2 regions of the Enterobacter sp. ECC-175 genome follow, and region 2 is predicted to be linked to the other one. Evidence: predicted binding sites of a transcription regulator. Region 2 holds the regulator's gene; the other holds the start of a gene.
What was found. The regulator sigma-54, encoded in region 2, starts transcription at its own class of promoters, with help from an activator protein. The targets are predictions, from matches to a motif close to GTTGGCACANNTTTCGCTNT.

Region 1 (8,275 bases), 1.6 Mb from region 2:
TTCGTCGGGAATGGCAACGCTATCTCGGCGCAGTATTCCTGCTTATTATCATTGCCATTCTGCAGCTGATCCCACCCAAGGTGGTCGGGTACGTCGTGGATGGCGTTACGGAACAGCATTACACCGCCGCACGGGTGTGGATGTGGATTGGAACGCTGGTGCTCACTGCCGTCGTCGTCTACCTGCTGCGCTACGTCTGGCGCGTCCTGCTGTTTGGCGCGTCCTATCAGCTGGCCGTTGAGCTTAGGGAAGATTTCTACCGCCAGCTGAGCCGCCAGCATCCGGAATTTTATCTGCGCCACCGCACCGGGGATCTGATTGCCCGCGCGACCAACGACGTAGATCGCGTGGTGTTTGCCGCAGGGGAAGGGGTGCTCACGCTGGTGGACTCGCTGGTGATGGGCTGTGCGGTGCTGATCGTCATGTCTACACAGATAAGCTGGCAGCTGACGCTGCTGGCGCTGCTGCCGATGCCGATCATGGCCCTGGCGATTAACCGCTTTGGCGAACAGCTGCACGAGCGCTTCAAGCTGGCGCAGGCGGCGTTTTCGTCGCTGAACGATCGCACGCAGGAGAGCATGACCAGCATCCGCATGATTAAGGCGTTTGGTCTGGAAGACCGTCAATCCTCGCTGTTTGCCGCAGATGCGGCGGATACCGGCGCGAAAAACATGCGCGTAGCGCGTATCGACGCCCGTTTCGACCCGACGATCTATATCGCCATCGGGATGGCAAACCTGCTGGCCGTTGGCGGCGGAAGCTGGATGGTCGTGCGGGGCACGATGACGCTCGGCCAGCTGACCAGCTTCGCGATGTACCTTGGGCTCATGATTTGGCCGATGCTGGCGCTGGCCTGGATGTTTAACATCGTCGAGCGCGGCAGCGCCGCCTACAGCCGCATCCGCGCGATGCTGGCCGAGGCGCCGGTAGTCAACGACGGCACCAGGCCGGTACCTGAAGGCCGCGGGGTGATTGAGGCGTCTGTTCGCGAGTTTGTCTACCCGCAGGCGGAGCGGCCGGTGCTGGAAAACGTCAACTTCACGCTGCAGCCAGGACAAATGCTGGGGATCTGCGGCCCGACGGGGGCGGGGAAAAGCACCGTTCTGTCGCTGCTCCAGCGCCACTTTGACGTCACCCAGGGCGATATCCGCTTCCACGATATTCCGCTCGCCGAGCTGCTGCTGGACGACTGGCGCAGCCGCCTGGCGGTCGTTAGCCAGACGCCGTTTTTATTCTCCGATACCATCGCCAACAACATCGCGCTGGGCTGCCCGGCAGCAACCCAGGAGGAGATTGAACACGTGGCGCGCTTAGCCAGCGTCCACGAGGATATTTTGCGGCTGCCGCAGGGCTATGAAACGGAAGTGGGCGAGCGCGGCGTAATGCTGTCCGGCGGGCAAAAACAGCGCATCTCCATTGCGCGCGCGCTGCTGCTGAACGCTGAAATCCTGATCCTGGACGACGCGCTTTCTGCCGTCGACGGCCGCACCGAGCACCAGATCTTGCATAACCTGCGCCAGTGGGGCGAGGGGCGCACGGTGATCATCAGCGCCCACCGTCTTTCTGCGCTGACGGAGGCCAATGAAATTTTAGTGCTTCAGCACGGGCATATTGCCCAGCGCGGCCAGCACGAGCAGCTTGCCGATCGGCCGGGCTGGTATCGCGATATGTACCGCTACCAGCAGCTCGAAGCAGCGCTGGATGATGCTCCGGAGCAGGGGCAGGAGGCGAAAGATGCGTAATTTTGGACAGCTGTGGCCAACGCTCAAGCGCCTGCTGGCGTACGGCTCCCCCTGGCGCAAGCCGCTGTCGATTGCCGTGCTTCTGCTGTGGATCGCGGCGATTGCCGAAGTGAGCGGCCCGCTGCTCATTAGCTACTTCATCGACAATATGGTGGCGAAGAGCTATATGCCGCTGGGGCTGGTGGCCGGGCTTGGCGTCGCCTATGTGGGGCTGCAAATCACCGCGGCCTCGCTGCACTACGCCCAGTCTCTGCTCTTTAACCGGGCGGCCGTTGGCGTGGTACAGCAGCTGCGAACGGACGTGATGGATGCGGCGCTGCGCCAGCCGCTCAGCGAGTTCGATACCCAGCCGGTCGGGCAGGTGATTTCTCGCGTCACTAACGATACCGAGGTGATTCGCGATCTTTACGTCACCGTCGTCGCCACCGTGCTGCGCAGCGCGGCGCTGATTGGTGCGATGCTGGTGGCGATGTTCAGCCTTGACTGGCGCATGGCGCTGGTGGCCATCACCATCTTCCCGGCGGTGCTGATCGTGATGGTGATTTACCAGCGCTACAGCACGCCGATCGTTCGCCGCGTGCGCGCCTATCTGGCGGACATCAACGACGGCTTCAACGAAGTGATTAACGGCATGAGCGTGATCCAGCAGTTCCGCCAGCAGGCGCGGTTTGGCGAACGCATGGGCGAAGCCAGCCGCTCGCACTATATGGCGCGCATGCAAACCCTGCGCCTTGACGGCTTTCTGCTGCGTCCGCTATTAAGCCTCTTCTCCGCACTGGTGCTGTGCGGGCTGCTGATGCTGTTTGGCCTGACGACGCGCGGCACTATTGAAGTGGGCGTGCTGTACGCGTTCATCAGCTATCTTGGGCGGCTTAACGAGCCGCTGATCGAGCTAACAACCCAGCAGTCGATGCTGCAGCAGGCGGTGGTAGCCGGGGAGCGCGTGTTCGAACTGATGGACCGGCCGCGGCAGACCTACGGCAGCGACGAGCGCCCTCTGCAAAGCGGCAGCATCGCGTTCGATGACGTCTCATTTGCCTATCGTGAAGACCGGCTGGTGCTGCAGAATATTAACCTCGAGGTTCCGTCGCGCGGCTTTGTGGCCCTTGTCGGGCACACCGGCAGCGGCAAAAGTACGCTCGCCAGCCTGCTGATGGGCTACTACCCGTTAACGCAGGGGGAAATCCGCCTGGACGGCCGTCCGCTCGCCTCGCTCAGCCATGGCGTGCTGCGCAAAGGCGTGGCGATGGTGCAGCAAGATCCTGTCGTGCTCGCGGATACGTTCTATGCCAACGTCACGCTGGGCCGTCCGTACACCCAGGAGCAGGTGTGGGACGTGCTGGAAAAAGTGCAGCTGGCGGAGCTGGCGCGCGGGTTCAGCGACGGGATCAATACGAAGCTGGGCGAGCAGGGGAATAACCTCTCCGTCGGCCAAAAGCAGCTTCTGGCGCTGGCGCGCGTGCTGATTGAGACGCCGCAGGTGCTGATCCTGGATGAAGCGACGGCCAGCATCGACTCCGGCACGGAGCAGGCCATCCAGCAGGCGCTGGCCGCCGTTCGCGACCATACGACGCTGGTGGTAATTGCCCACCGCCTTTCCACGATCGTTGAGGCAGACACCATTCTGGTGCTGCATCGCGGACAGGCCGTCGAGCGCGGGACGCACAAACAGCTGCTGGAGGCTAAAGGCCGCTACTGGCAGATGTATCAGCTCCAGCTGGCGGGCGAAGAGCTGGCCGCCAGCGCGCGCGAAGAAGAGACCCTTAGCGCCTGATGCACTAAAAGCAGGCAATGCGCTGACCCTCGTCGCTGTTGGTGCAAAACGGAAACGCGCCATGCACTGCCATGGTGCGTTTTTTTTTCGCCCGACGTTTCCTTCCCGCGCATTTACGCGCGTTCAACCGCGTATTCCCACTTTTCTCTTTTCTGGCACACCGCTTGCAATAGCTTCTTCGTGTGAGCTGCGGCCATTGGCAAATTCTGACTGGAGAGGATTTATGAAGCTGGTTACGGTGATTATTAAACCATTCAAACTTGAAGACGTGCGTGAAGCGCTCTCTTCCATGGGCATTCAGGGCCTGACGGTCACCGAAGTGAAAGGCTTTGGTCGTCAGAAGGGGCATGCCGAGCTCTATCGTGGAGCGGAGTACAGCGTCAACTTTCTGCCGAAAGTGAAAATAGACGTCGCGATTGCCGACGATCAGCTCGATGAGGTCGTTGATGCGGTGAGCAAAGCGGCCTATACCGGAAAAATTGGCGACGGCAAAATTTTCGTTGCCGAACTGCAGCGCGTCATTCGCATCCGTACCGGCGAATCTGACGAAGCGGCACTGTAAATAACGCCTGGCACACAGTGATAGGGATCGAGAAAATGAAGATAGCAAAAATGAAAACAGGTCTGGCATCGTTGGCGCTGCTGCCGGGTGTGGCGATGGCTGCCCCTACGGTAGCGGATAAAGCCGACAACGCGTTTATGATGATCTGCACCGCCCTGGTGCTGTTCATGACTATCCCGGGCATTGCGCTGTTTTACGGCGGCCTGATCCGCGGTAAAAACGTGCTGTCCATGTTGACCCAGGTTGCCGTGACCTTCGCGCTGGTCTGCGTGCTGTGGGTGGTGTACGGCTATTCGCTGGCCTTCGGGGAAGGCAACGCCTTCTTCGGCAACTTTAACTGGGCGATGCTCAAAAACATCGAATTGACCGCGCTGATGGGGAGCTTCTACCAGTACATCCACGTCGCGTTTCAGGGCTCGTTCGCCTGTATCACCGTGGGGCTGATCGTCGGCGCGCTGGCGGAGCGCATCCGCTTCTCGGCGGTGCTGATTTTCGTGGTGGTCTGGCTGACTCTCTCTTACGTACCGATTGCGCACATGGTCTGGGGCGGCGGCCTGCTGGCGTCACACGGTGCGCTGGACTTTGCGGGCGGTACCGTTGTCCACATTAACGCCGCGGTGGCGGGCCTGGTAGGCGCCTACCTGATCGGCAAGCGCGTGGGCTTTGGCAAAGAGGCGTTCAAACCGCATAACCTGCCGATGGTGTTTACCGGTACGGCGATCCTCTACTTCGGCTGGTTTGGCTTCAACGCGGGCTCTGCCAGCGCGGCGAACGAAATCGCGGCTCTGGCTTTCGTTAACACCGTTGTTGCCACGGCGGGGGCCATCCTCTCCTGGGTATTTGGCGAGTGGGCCGTTCGCGGCAAGCCGTCGCTGCTGGGCGCCTGTTCCGGTGCGATTGCCGGCCTGGTCGGGATCACGCCAGCCTGTGGTTATGTGGGCGTGGGCGGCGCGTTGCTCGTCGGTCTGGTCGCCGGTCTGGCGGGCCTGTGGGGCGTTACCGCGCTGAAGCGCGTGCTGCGCGTTGACGACCCTTGCGACGTATTCGGCGTCCACGGCGTTTGTGGGATCGTCGGCTGTATTATGACGGGCATCTTCGCGGCGAAATCGCTGGGCGGCGTGGGCTACGCGGAGGGCGTGACCATGGTTCATCAGGTGCTGGTACAGCTGGAAAGCATCGGCATCACCGTGGTCTGGTCCGGCGTAGTGGCGTTTATCGGCTACAAGCTGGCGGACATGACGGTTGGCCTGCGCGTACCGGAAGAGCAGGAGCGCGAGGGGCTGGACGTCAACAGCCACGGCGAGAATGCGTATAATGCATAAATAAACAGCAAAACGGCAGCGTCAGTTGCCGTTTTGAGTACTTGTTTCCTCTCCCCGTGGGAGAGGGCAGCAGGCCGCACAATGATCACCCGCGATTGCGCATCACCCCTTCCTGCACCGTTGACGCCACCAGAACGCCATCCTTTGTGTAGAACTCACCGCGCACAAACCCGCGCGCGCTCGAGGCCGACGTGCTCTCAACGCTATAGAGCAGCCAGTCGTTCATATCAAACGGACGGTGGAACCACATCGAGTGGTCGATAGTCGCAACCTGCATCCCTTTTTCCAGGAATCCGACGCCGTGCGGCTGAAGCGCAACCGGAAGGAAATTGAAATCAGACGCATAGCCCAGCAGGTTCTGATGGACGCGAAAATCCTCCGGCACCGTGCCGTTGGCGCGCATCCAGACCTGGCGTTTTGGCTCGGCGGTATGTCCCTTCATCGGGTTGTGAAATTCCACCGGGCGGATCTCCAGCGGCTTGTCGCACAGGAATTTTTCCTTCGCCTGCGGGGGCAGCAGGTGGGCGAGCGCGCGGGCGATCTCCGTCTCTGATTTCAGATCGTCCGGCGACGGCGCAGGCGGCATCGTTTTTTGATGCTCGTAGCCCGGCTCCGGCGCCTGGAAAGAGGCGGTCATGTAGAAGATCGGCTTACCGTGCTGTATCGCCGCCACGCGTCGCGCGCTAAAGCTGTTGCCGTCGCGAAGCACCTCAACGTCGTACACGATCGGCTTTGCGCTATCGCCAGGGCGCAGAAAGTAGCTATGGAAGGAGTGCACCAGACGGTCTGCCGGAACGGTCTCCTTTGCGGCATACAGCGCCTGCCCCACGACCTGCCCGCCGAAGACCTGGCGCAGGCCTAAATCTTCGCTTTGCCCGCGGTAGAGCCCTTCCTCAATTTTTTCCAGATTCAGTAATGTCAGCAGATTGTTCAGTGCCTGACTCATAGTGGTCCTCAATAAAACGCCGTAGCGAAAGATACGCTGATTATAACCCAGAAATGTAAGTGGTCCGACGGGTAGAATAATCTTAATATCCGGGCGAAATTAAGCATAAATCCGTGATTTGTGCCACACTTGTTTACGTTATGTGAATGAAACGACATCAGATGGGATCGATCCCGCTGGTGCATTGATGATAAGGAGACTTCAATGAAACTCGTGCCTATGGTAAGTGGTGTGGCAATTGCGGTGGCGCTGTCCGCCTGTGCCGGTAAGAGTGCCGATGTGCCGGTGCCAACAGCAGGTCAAAACGGGATCAATACCCCATCACAGCAGGCCATTCAGCAACCGAATGTTTCCGGTACGGTCTGGATTAAACAGAAAGTAGCGCTGCCGCCGGACGCGGTGTTAACCGTTACGCTGTCTGATGCGTCGCTGGCCGATGCTCCTTCTAAAGTGCTGGCGCAGCGCGCGGTACGCACCGAAGGCAAGCAGGCACCGTTCAGCTTCGTGCTGCCGTATAATCCAGCGGACGTGAAGCCTAACGCGCGCATCCTGTTAAGCGCTGCGGTGACCATTAACGATAAGCTGGTCTTCATTACCGACACGGTTCAGGAAGCTGTCAACCACGGCGGTACGAAGATTGACCTGAATCTGGTTCCGGTGCAGCAAACGGAAGTGCCGGTCGCGCCGCAGGGCAATCAGCCCTCTCTGCCAACGCCTCCGACTCAGCTTTAATCGCACAGCCCTCTTCTTCGGAAGGGGGCATCAGTACACCCATCGATATTTCTGCAAATCAATTTTCCCGCCGCCCGAAACCTGCACGCCTTCTGAAAGCAGGGCCTGACGCTGGCGCTGCAGATCTGGACCGGTTAACGAAATCGCACCGTGGCGATTCACCACCCGATGCCAGGGCAAGGTGCTGCCTTCAGGCAACCTTTTCAGCACGCCCCCAACCTGCCGCGCCGCGCGCGGCGACCCTGCCAGACGAGCCACGTCGCCGTAGGTGGTGACATACCCTTCGGGAATTGAGGCGACAATCTGCCACACGCGCTGGGGGAATGTATCCTGTTCGTCCATGGGGGCTCCTGTCTGGCGGTTTACGGCGCTACGATCGGCAAAAGTGAGATATTACCTGATTACAACGCAAGTTTGCGCAATAAACCAGCATCCAGATGCCGTCGGCTTGCAATTGCCGGGCGGCATAGCGATAATGCGGCTGCGCGTTGGTTAACAACGCTCTCAATGGGGGCTCTGTTGGTTCTCCCGCAACGCTACTCTGTTCACCAGGTCAGGTCCGGAAGGAAGCAGCCAGGGCAGACGACGTGTGTGCCGGGATGTAGCTGGCAGGGCCCCCACCCATTTCGGCCCTCCGTATGCATTCTCCTTGCTTTGCTATTTCCTTTATTTTTTCATGGATAATTAATCCATAGCGTAATCATGGTTATTGAATTAATTTTTAATATATTATTCATTCGCCTGAAATATTTCTGTCATAAAGGTGAAATAAAAGCGTGCCATTTTATATTTGGCCGTAATTACTCCGTCATAATCAAAAAATATATGTCTGGATTACCGCCTCACGTTCGTGTATTTAATTAAGCACTTATTCCGAAGGGAAGTGACCATCATGGCGACTGCGGTATTAAACGTTAAAATCGATGAAGCGCTAAAAGAAAGACTTCGCCACTACGCTGAAGTGAACAATGAAAACCTTAGCGTGACCACTGAGAAGCTGCTGCTGCTGGCGTTTGAAGCGGAAGCAGAGGCGGGAGTATCGGAAGAGGATATCGACAATCAGCATACGGAAGAAGAGAGTGTTTCTCCATTTACTCCTAAAGAAATCAAGGCACTGCGTAAACTTCTGAAGAAGAGAAAATGAAACAACAACCGTCAAACGCCCACGACTACAAAGAAGCCTGCGATCTTTTACGC
Region 2 (8,275 bases):
CCCGGGTACGCTGGCCGTGGACGTGCTGAACCTGATGCAGTCCCGACATATCACCTCAGTGATGGTTGCCGATGGCGACCAACTGCTGGGTGTGGTACATATGCATGATCTGCTGCGCGCTGGCGTAGTGTAATGAAGGATAAGACAATGAGTAATGCGGGTGCATCCCTTGCAACCTGTTATGGTCCGGTCAGCGCGAGCATGATGGCAAAGGCGGAAAACATCCGTCTCTTGATCCTTGATGTGGATGGCGTGCTCTCCGATGGCCTGATTTATATGGGCAACAACGGCGAAGAGCTTAAAGCCTTCAACGTGCGCGACGGCTACGGCATTCGCTGTGCGCTCACGTCCGGTATCGAAGTTGCCATCATCACCGGACGAAAAGCTAAACTGGTAGAAGACCGCTGCGAAACGCTCGGCATTACCCATCTGTATCAGGGGCAATCTGACAAGATGGTCGCCTTCAGGGATTTGCTGGCAAAACTGGCTATTGCCCCGGAAAACGTGGCCTACGTGGGGGACGACCTCATCGACTGGCCGGTCATGGCAGAAGTGGGGCTGAGTATCGCCGTTGCCGACGCGCATCCGCTGCTGATCCCGCGGGCTGACTATGTTACCCACATTAACGGCGGGCGCGGTGCCGTACGGGAAGTCTGCGATCTGCTGCTGCTGGCGCAGGGCAAGCTTGATGAGGCCAAAGGGCAATCGATATGAGTAAAACCAGACGTTGGGTTATCATTCTGCTAACGCTTGTCGCACTGATACTGATTGGCGTCAATCTCGCTGACCGTGACGATAGCCAGACCGAAGTCGTCAACACCAGCGAGCCTACGTATAAAAGCGATCATAGCGACACCGTGGTCTACAGCCCGGAAGGTGCGCTGAACTATCGCCTGATTGCACAGCACGTTGAATATTTCTCGGATGACAGCGTTTCATGGTTTACGCAACCGATCATGACCACCTTTGATACCGATAAAGTCCCGACGTGGTCGATTAAGGCTGACAAAGCAAAATTAACGAATGACCGTATGCTTTATCTGTATGGCCATGTTGAAGTCAACGCCCTGACCCCTGACGCACAACTGCGCAAAATCACGACGGATAACGCCCAGATTAACCTGGTGACTCAGGACGTGACGTCACAGGATCTGGTGACATTGTACGGCACCACATTTAATTCCAGCGGTATGAAAATGCGCGGGAACTTACGCAGCAAAAACGCCGAGCTGATTGAAAAGGTTAGAACCTCTTATGAAATTCAAAACAAACAAACTCAGCCTTAAAGTTGTTATTGCCAGCGCGCTGCTGGCGGCCAGCCTTCCCGCGCTTGCCGTGACGGGTGACACCGAACAGCCGATCCATATCGAATCCGACACGCAGTCGCTTGATATGCAGGGTAATGTCGTTACGTTCACCGGCAACGTTGTGATGACTCAGGGCACGATCAAAATCAACGCCGATAAAGTGGTGGTCACTCGCCCAGGCGGTGAACAGGGCAAAGAGATTATTGATGGCTACGGCAATCCGGCGACCTTCTACCAGATGCAGGATAACGGAAAGCCGGTCAAAGGCCGTGCCTCGCACATGCACTATGAGCTGGCGAAAGATCTCGTCATCCTAACCGGTAACGCCTATCTGGAACAGCTGGACAGCAATATTACCGGCGACAAGATCACCTACCTGGTGAAAGAGCAGAAAATGCAGGCCTCCAGCGAGAAAGGCAAACGCGTGACTACCGTGCTTGTTCCGTCTCAGCTGCAGGATAAAAGCCAGGCCCCGGCACAGAAGAAGAGTAACTAATTCGTTATGGCAACATTAACTGCTAAAAATCTCGCGAAGGCCTATAAGGGCCGCCGCGTCGTGGAAGATGTCAGTCTGACCGTGAATTCAGGCGAAATCGTCGGCCTGCTTGGCCCAAACGGTGCGGGTAAAACCACCACCTTTTACATGGTTGTGGGCATCGTGCCTCGCGATGCGGGCAATATCATCATCGATGATGAAGATATCAGCCTGCTGCCGCTGCACGCGCGCGCGCGTCGTGGCATAGGCTACCTGCCCCAGGAAGCGTCCATTTTCCGTCGCCTGAGCGTTTTCGATAACCTGATGGCCGTGCTCCAGATCCGTGACGATCTCACCAGCGAGCAGCGCACCGACCGCGCGAACGAGCTGATGGAAGAGTTCCACATCGAACACCTGCGCGACAGCCTCGGCCAGGCGCTCTCCGGCGGTGAACGCCGCCGCGTTGAGATTGCCCGCGCGCTGGCAGCCAACCCAAAATTCATTCTGCTGGATGAACCGTTTGCGGGCGTTGACCCGATTTCCGTCATCGATATCAAACGTATTATCGAGCATCTGCGCGACAGCGGGCTTGGCGTGCTGATCACCGACCACAACGTTCGCGAAACGCTGGCCGTTTGTGAACGTGCGTATATCGTGAGCCAGGGCCATTTGATTGCCCACGGTACGCCGCAGCAGATCCTTGAAGATGAGCATGTTAAGCGCGTCTACCTTGGGGAAGACTTCAGACTCTGATAGGGTAGAGGTAACGTAACGCCGGCGCGGAGAAAAATGCTCTGAATATGAAGCAAGGTTTGCAATTAAGGCTGAGCCAACAACTGGCGATGACGCCTCAGCTCCAGCAGGCAATCCGCCTGTTGCAGCTGTCCACGTTAGAACTCCAGCAGGAGCTCCAGCAGGCGCTGGACAGTAACCCGCTGCTGGAGCAAACCGATCTTCATGAAGAAGTAGACGCTCAGCAAACGCAGGATACCGAAACGCTCGACACCGCTGACGCCCTTGAGCAAAAAGAGATGCCGGATGAGCTTCCTCTCGATGCCAGCTGGGATGAAATCTACACTGCGGGTACCCCTTCAGGCACGCGCGCTGACTATCAGGATGACGAGCTGCCCGTTTATCAGGGGGAAACCACCCAGTCGCTACAGGATTACCTGATGTGGCAGGTGGAGCTGACGCCTTTCTCCGATACCGATCGCGCCATTGCGACCTCGATTGTCGACGCCGTTGATGACACCGGGTATTTAACCGTCACGCTGGACGATATTCTCGAAAGCATCGGTAACGACGAGATCGAACTCGAAGAGGTGGAAGCCGTTTTAAAACGCATTCAGCGCTTTGACCCGGTGGGCGTGGCGGCGAAAGATCTGCGCGACTGCCTGCTGATCCAGCTCTCCCAGTTCGACAAGGGCGTGCCCTGGATTGACGAAGCCCGCCTGATCATCAGCGAACATCTCGATCTGCTGGCTAACCACGATTTCCGCTCGCTCATGCGCGTAACGCGCCTCAAAGAAGAGGTGCTGAAGGAAGCGGTAAACCTGATCCAGTCGCTCGATCCGCGTCCCGGGCAGTCGATCCAGACCAGCGAACCGGAATACGTGATTCCGGACGTGCTGGTGAGAAAGCATAACGATAGATGGATCGTTGAACTCAATTCCGACAGCCTTCCTCGCCTGCAAATCAATCAGCAGTACGCCTCCCTGTGCACCAGCGCGCGTAACGATTCCGATAATCAATACATTCGCAGTAATTTACAGGAAGCACGATGGCTGATTAAAAGCCTTGAAAGCCGAAACGATACGCTGCTGCGCGTCAGCCGCTGCATTGTTGAACAGCAGCAGGCCTTCTTTGAACAAGGCGAAGAGTTTATGAAACCGATGGTGCTGGCCGATATCGCCCAGGCCGTCGAGATGCATGAATCAACCATTTCTCGCGTGACCACGCAAAAGTATTTGCACAGTCCGCGCGGCATATTTGAGCTTAAGTATTTCTTCTCCAGCCACGTGAACACCGAGGGCGGCGGCGAAGCCTCGTCAACGGCAATTCGCGCGCTGGTGAAGAAGTTGATCGCCGCGGAAAACCCCGCGAAGCCACTGAGCGACAGTAAGTTGACCACCCTGCTGTCCGACCAGGGTATTATGGTGGCACGACGTACCGTTGCGAAGTATCGAGAGTCTTTATCCATTCCGCCGTCAAACCAGCGTAAACAACTGGTGTGACACAACCGATAAGGAAGACACTATGCAGCTCAATATCACAGGACACAATGTCGAAATTACTGACGCCTTACGTGAGTTTTTGAACACGAAGTTCGCCAAGCTCGAGCAGTATTTCGAAAGGATCAATCAGGTCTATATTGTGTTAAAAGTGGAGAAAGTGACTCACATCTCGGATGCCACCCTGCACGTTAACGGGGGTGAACTTCATGCCAGTGCGGAAGGGCAAGACATGTACGCTGCTATCGACGGCTTGATTGACAAGCTTGCGCGACAGCTTAATAAACATAAAGATAAACTGAAACAACACTAATTGTCCGGGCAGTTAACGGGTGCAGGACGGCCTGTTGTGGAGCACAACGGGCCATTTGTACAGTTAGCGCTTAGGTGAAATTATGATGAACAACGATTCCGCTCTTCAACTGAGCAATGTCCTTAACCAGGAATGTACCCGCAGTGGCGTTCACTGCCAGAGCAAAAAACGTGCGCTGGAGATCATCAGTGAACTGGCCGCGAAACAGCTGGGCCTGCCGCCGCAGGTCGTGTTCGAAGCCATTCTGACCCGCGAAAAAATGGGCAGTACCGGCATCGGCAACGGCATTGCGATCCCCCACGGCAAACTGGAAGAAGACACCCTGCGTGCCGTCGGTGTTTTCGTGCAGCTCGAAACGCCAATCGCCTTCGACGCTATCGATAACCAGCCCGTCGATCTCCTCTTCGCGCTGCTGGTGCCCGCGGACCAGACGAAAACGCATCTGCATACCCTTTCGCTGGTCGCGAAACGTCTGGCGGATAAAACCATTTGTCGTCGGCTGCGCTCCGCGCAAAGTGATGAAGAGCTATATCAAATTATCACGGAATCAGAAGGCCGCCAGGAAGATGAGTAACCGGGAGATGACCTTCACATCTGTTGCCCTGAGGAGAAACGGAACATGGTGCTGATGATCGTCAGCGGTCGTTCGGGTTCGGGAAAGTCCGTGGCCCTGCGCGCGCTGGAAGATATGGGCTTTTACTGCGTAGATAACCTGCCGGTGGTGCTGCTGCCCGATCTGGCCCGCACGCTCGCAGACAGACAAATCTCGGCGGCAGTCAGCATTGACGTCCGTAATATGCCGGAATCACCTGAAGTTTTTGAACAGGCAATGAATAGCCTGCCGGAAGCCTTCTCGCCTCAGCTGCTGTTCCTTGATGCTGACCGCAATACGCTGATCCGTCGCTACAGCGACACGCGTCGTTTGCATCCTCTTTCCAGTAAAAATCTCTCGCTGGAAAGCGCCATCGACGAGGAGAGCGATCTGCTGGAGCCGCTACGCTCCCGCGCCGACCTGATTGTCGACACCTCCGAAATGTCCGTGCATGAGCTGGCGGAAATGCTGCGCACCCGGTTGCTGGGCAAACGCGAGCGCGAGCTGACGATGGTGTTTGAATCCTTCGGCTTCAAGCACGGCATTCCTATCGATGCAGATTATGTTTTCGACGTGCGCTTCCTGCCGAACCCGCACTGGGACCCTAAGCTGCGCCCAATGACCGGCCTCGATAAGCCCGTGGCGGCGTTCCTCGACAGACACACAGAAGTTCACAATTTTATTTACCAGACGCGAAGCTACCTTGAGCTATGGTTACCTATGCTGGAGACCAACAACCGTAGCTACCTGACGGTGGCGATTGGCTGTACCGGCGGTAAACATCGTTCGGTCTATATCGCCGAACAGCTGGCCGACTACTTCCGCTCGCGCGGGAAGAACGTTCAGTCCCGTCATCGCACGCTGGAAAAACGTAAAACATGACCGTAAAACAGACCGTTGAGATCACCAACAAGCTGGGCATGCACGCCCGCCCGGCGATGAAGCTGTTTGAGCTGATGCAGGGTTTCGATGCAGAGGTTCTGCTGCGTAACGACGAGGGCACCGAAGCCGAAGCCAACAGCGTGATCGCGCTGCTGATGCTGGATTCAGCCAAAGGCCGTCAGATTGAAGTGGAAGCCACTGGCCCTCAGGAAGAGGAAGCCCTGGCCGCGGTTATCGCGCTGTTCAACGCCGGGTTTGACGAAGACTGATCCCTGTATCCGAGGCGGGTTGCGCTGCGCTTCCCGCCCTACATGAGTGAATTTCTCTCCATAAATCCTTCTCCACCGAGCTGTCGCATCTGGCGCATAATCCACGCCTGGCGGCTTCGCACATAGCCCGAAGGCGCGTCCGCTTTGAAACGGATCGGATTCGGCAGGACGGCGGCCAGCAGCGCCGCTTCAGAGAGGCTCAGCCTGCTGGCGGGTTTATTGAAATAACGCTGGGATGCGGCTTCAACGCCAAAGACGCCGTCGCCGAACTCGGCGATATTCAAATACACCGTCAGAATACGTTTCTTGCTCCAGACGGTTTCGATGCCCACCGTCAGGCCAGCCTCCAGCCCCTTTCTCACCCAGCTGCGGCCATCCCAAAGAAACAGGTTTTTTGCCGTCTGCTGAGATAGCGTCGACGCCCCGCGCACGCGGCTCTCATTTCGCTCGTTGTGCGCCAGCGCTTTCTCTATCGCCGCGACGTCAAACCCCCAGTGTTCCGGGAATTTTTGATCTTCGGCCGCGATTACCGCCAGCCCCATCCACGGCGAGATATCATCCATGCCCGCCCAGTCGGAATGCGCAACGTAGCCGAAATCACCCGACAGCCATGCGCTAACCTGACGCTCAACCATCACCGCGGAAAAGGGAACGGGCATGACGCTGAACAGAGCAATCCCGCCGCCCCAAAAGACCGCCAGAATCACGATAGCGCGCAGCAGGAGACGTTTTACCCATGCGCCCGGAGCAAATTTCCGGCTCATTCAGTAAGAACCAGCACTCTGTCCACCAGCTTATCGATCCCCACGGCCGCCTCGGCAATGTTCTGCGCCAGCATGTACGCGGGCGTCGTGACGATTTTATTGTCTTCATCCACCACGATGTCATCGACCGGACACGGCACGTGTTCCCCGCCCATCTCTTCAATCACCTCGGCGGTATCGATATCGGTTCCGATGGTCAGGCGCAGCGGGAAATCAAAAATTTTAGGCAGCATAGCAGGCGCAATACAGATAAAGCCCTGCGGTTTACCCGCCGCGTGCATCGCCAGCGACAGCGCCTTTAGCTCCGGTTCAAGGCGACACTCCGCGCCCTGCGACGCAAAATTGCTCAGATTTTTCGCCGCCCCAAACCCGCCCGGCACGATTAACGCATCCAGCGCTAAGGCATTAGCCTCCTTCAGAGGGCGGATATCGCCGCGGACAATACGCGCCGCTTCAGTCAGCACGTTACGCGTTTCCGCCATCGGTTCGCCGGTCAGATGATTAATGACATCGGCCTGATTTTTATCCGGCGCGAAGCAGACGACTTCCGCCCCGTGGCGGGACAGGGCCAGCAGCGTTAATACGGCTTCGTGTATCTCCGATCCGTCGTAAACACCGCACCCGCTCAGCACGACACCAATCTTTTTCATCATGACGATCCTTCTTTCCAACTCGCTGAAGCACATTAATAATTCTGATTAAAACGCTATGCTTCACACATTTCACTGATTCATGTAACAAACCATTTAAGATTTGCTATCTTATTTGCGTGCGGCCTCACATTAAGGCGGCGCCCATGCGAAAACAACACGAAAAATTCGGCGCAGCCACAATTTCCCTGGTGTTGGCGCAGTATTCGCGCACCCCGGTTAAGCCGGGGTCATTTTTTTCTGGCATCCACCCACGCTTTTAATACCGCCACGTCGTTTTGCCACTCCTGCTTCATTTCTTCAACCCATTCACCTACGTTATCTTCCCAGGCGGGTAAATCGGGAGATTGAATCTGCTGACCGAGCTGCTGCAGATGGCGCAGGCCTACGGAGCCCGCTGCACCTTTAATCTTATGCCCTTCCTCCACGATGCCCTTTTTGTCACGCGCCGTCAGGTTGGATTCCAGCACGTTCAGGTAGCCCGGCATCATTTTTTCAAACACGGCCAGGCCGTCGGTAATCAGTTTTGGCCCCACCAGATCGATGTACTGCTCCAGCATGGCGGTATCCAGTATCGTTTGAGCTTTTTCGCTATCAATAGACGTCATGGTGCTCTCCTCTTCATCACGGGTATCCCAGAACTTCTTGATCATGGCAGTCAGCGCAGGCACTGCCAGCGGCTTGCTGAGCACATCATCCATACCGGCATCAAGGTACTCTTTTTTATCCTTCAGCACGTTCGCCGTCAGCGCGACCAGCGGCGGCAGATCGTCGGCGGCGTATTTGCGGGTC

Region 1: a site for sigma-54 is predicted at 3,668-3,687, ahead of glnK (P-II family nitrogen regulator). Genes of this name have one in related genera too.

What each region holds. Positions count from the first base shown of each region.
Region 1 covers NZ_CP143776.1:1,647,176-1,655,450, forward strand. The annotation lists gene V1599_RS07745 (SmdA family multidrug ABC transporter permease/ATP-binding protein) at 1-1,742, shown strand, start outside; gene V1599_RS07750 (SmdB family multidrug efflux ABC transporter permease/ATP-binding protein) at 1,735-3,516, shown strand; gene glnK (P-II family nitrogen regulator) at 3,740-4,078, shown strand; gene amtB (ammonium transporter AmtB) at 4,114-5,400, shown strand; gene tesB (acyl-CoA thioesterase II) at 5,486-6,346, opposite strand; gene V1599_RS07770 (YbaY family lipoprotein) at 6,551-7,078, shown strand; gene V1599_RS07775 (MGMT family protein) at 7,109-7,420, opposite strand; RNA gene ffs (signal recognition particle sRNA small type) at 7,596-7,692, shown strand; gene V1599_RS07785 (hypothetical protein) at 7,971-8,222, shown strand; gene V1599_RS07790 (hypothetical protein) at 8,219-8,275, shown strand, end outside.
Region 2 covers NZ_CP143776.1:45,647-53,921, forward strand. The annotation lists gene kdsD (arabinose-5-phosphate isomerase KdsD) at 1-133, shown strand, start outside; gene kdsC (3-deoxy-manno-octulosonate-8-phosphatase KdsC) at 148-714, shown strand; gene lptC (LPS export ABC transporter periplasmic protein LptC) at 711-1,286, shown strand; gene lptA (lipopolysaccharide ABC transporter substrate-binding protein LptA) at 1,255-1,803, shown strand; gene lptB (LPS export ABC transporter ATP-binding protein) at 1,810-2,535, shown strand; gene rpoN (RNA polymerase factor sigma-54) at 2,583-4,016, shown strand; gene hpf (ribosome hibernation promoting factor) at 4,039-4,326, shown strand; gene ptsN (PTS IIA-like nitrogen regulatory protein PtsN) at 4,409-4,900, shown strand; gene rapZ (RNase adapter RapZ) at 4,946-5,800, shown strand; gene npr (PTS phosphocarrier protein NPr) at 5,797-6,069, shown strand; gene mtgA (monofunctional biosynthetic peptidoglycan transglycosylase) at 6,108-6,833, opposite strand; gene elbB (isoprenoid biosynthesis glyoxalase ElbB) at 6,830-7,483, opposite strand; gene arcB (aerobic respiration two-component sensor histidine kinase ArcB) at 7,714-8,275, opposite strand, start outside.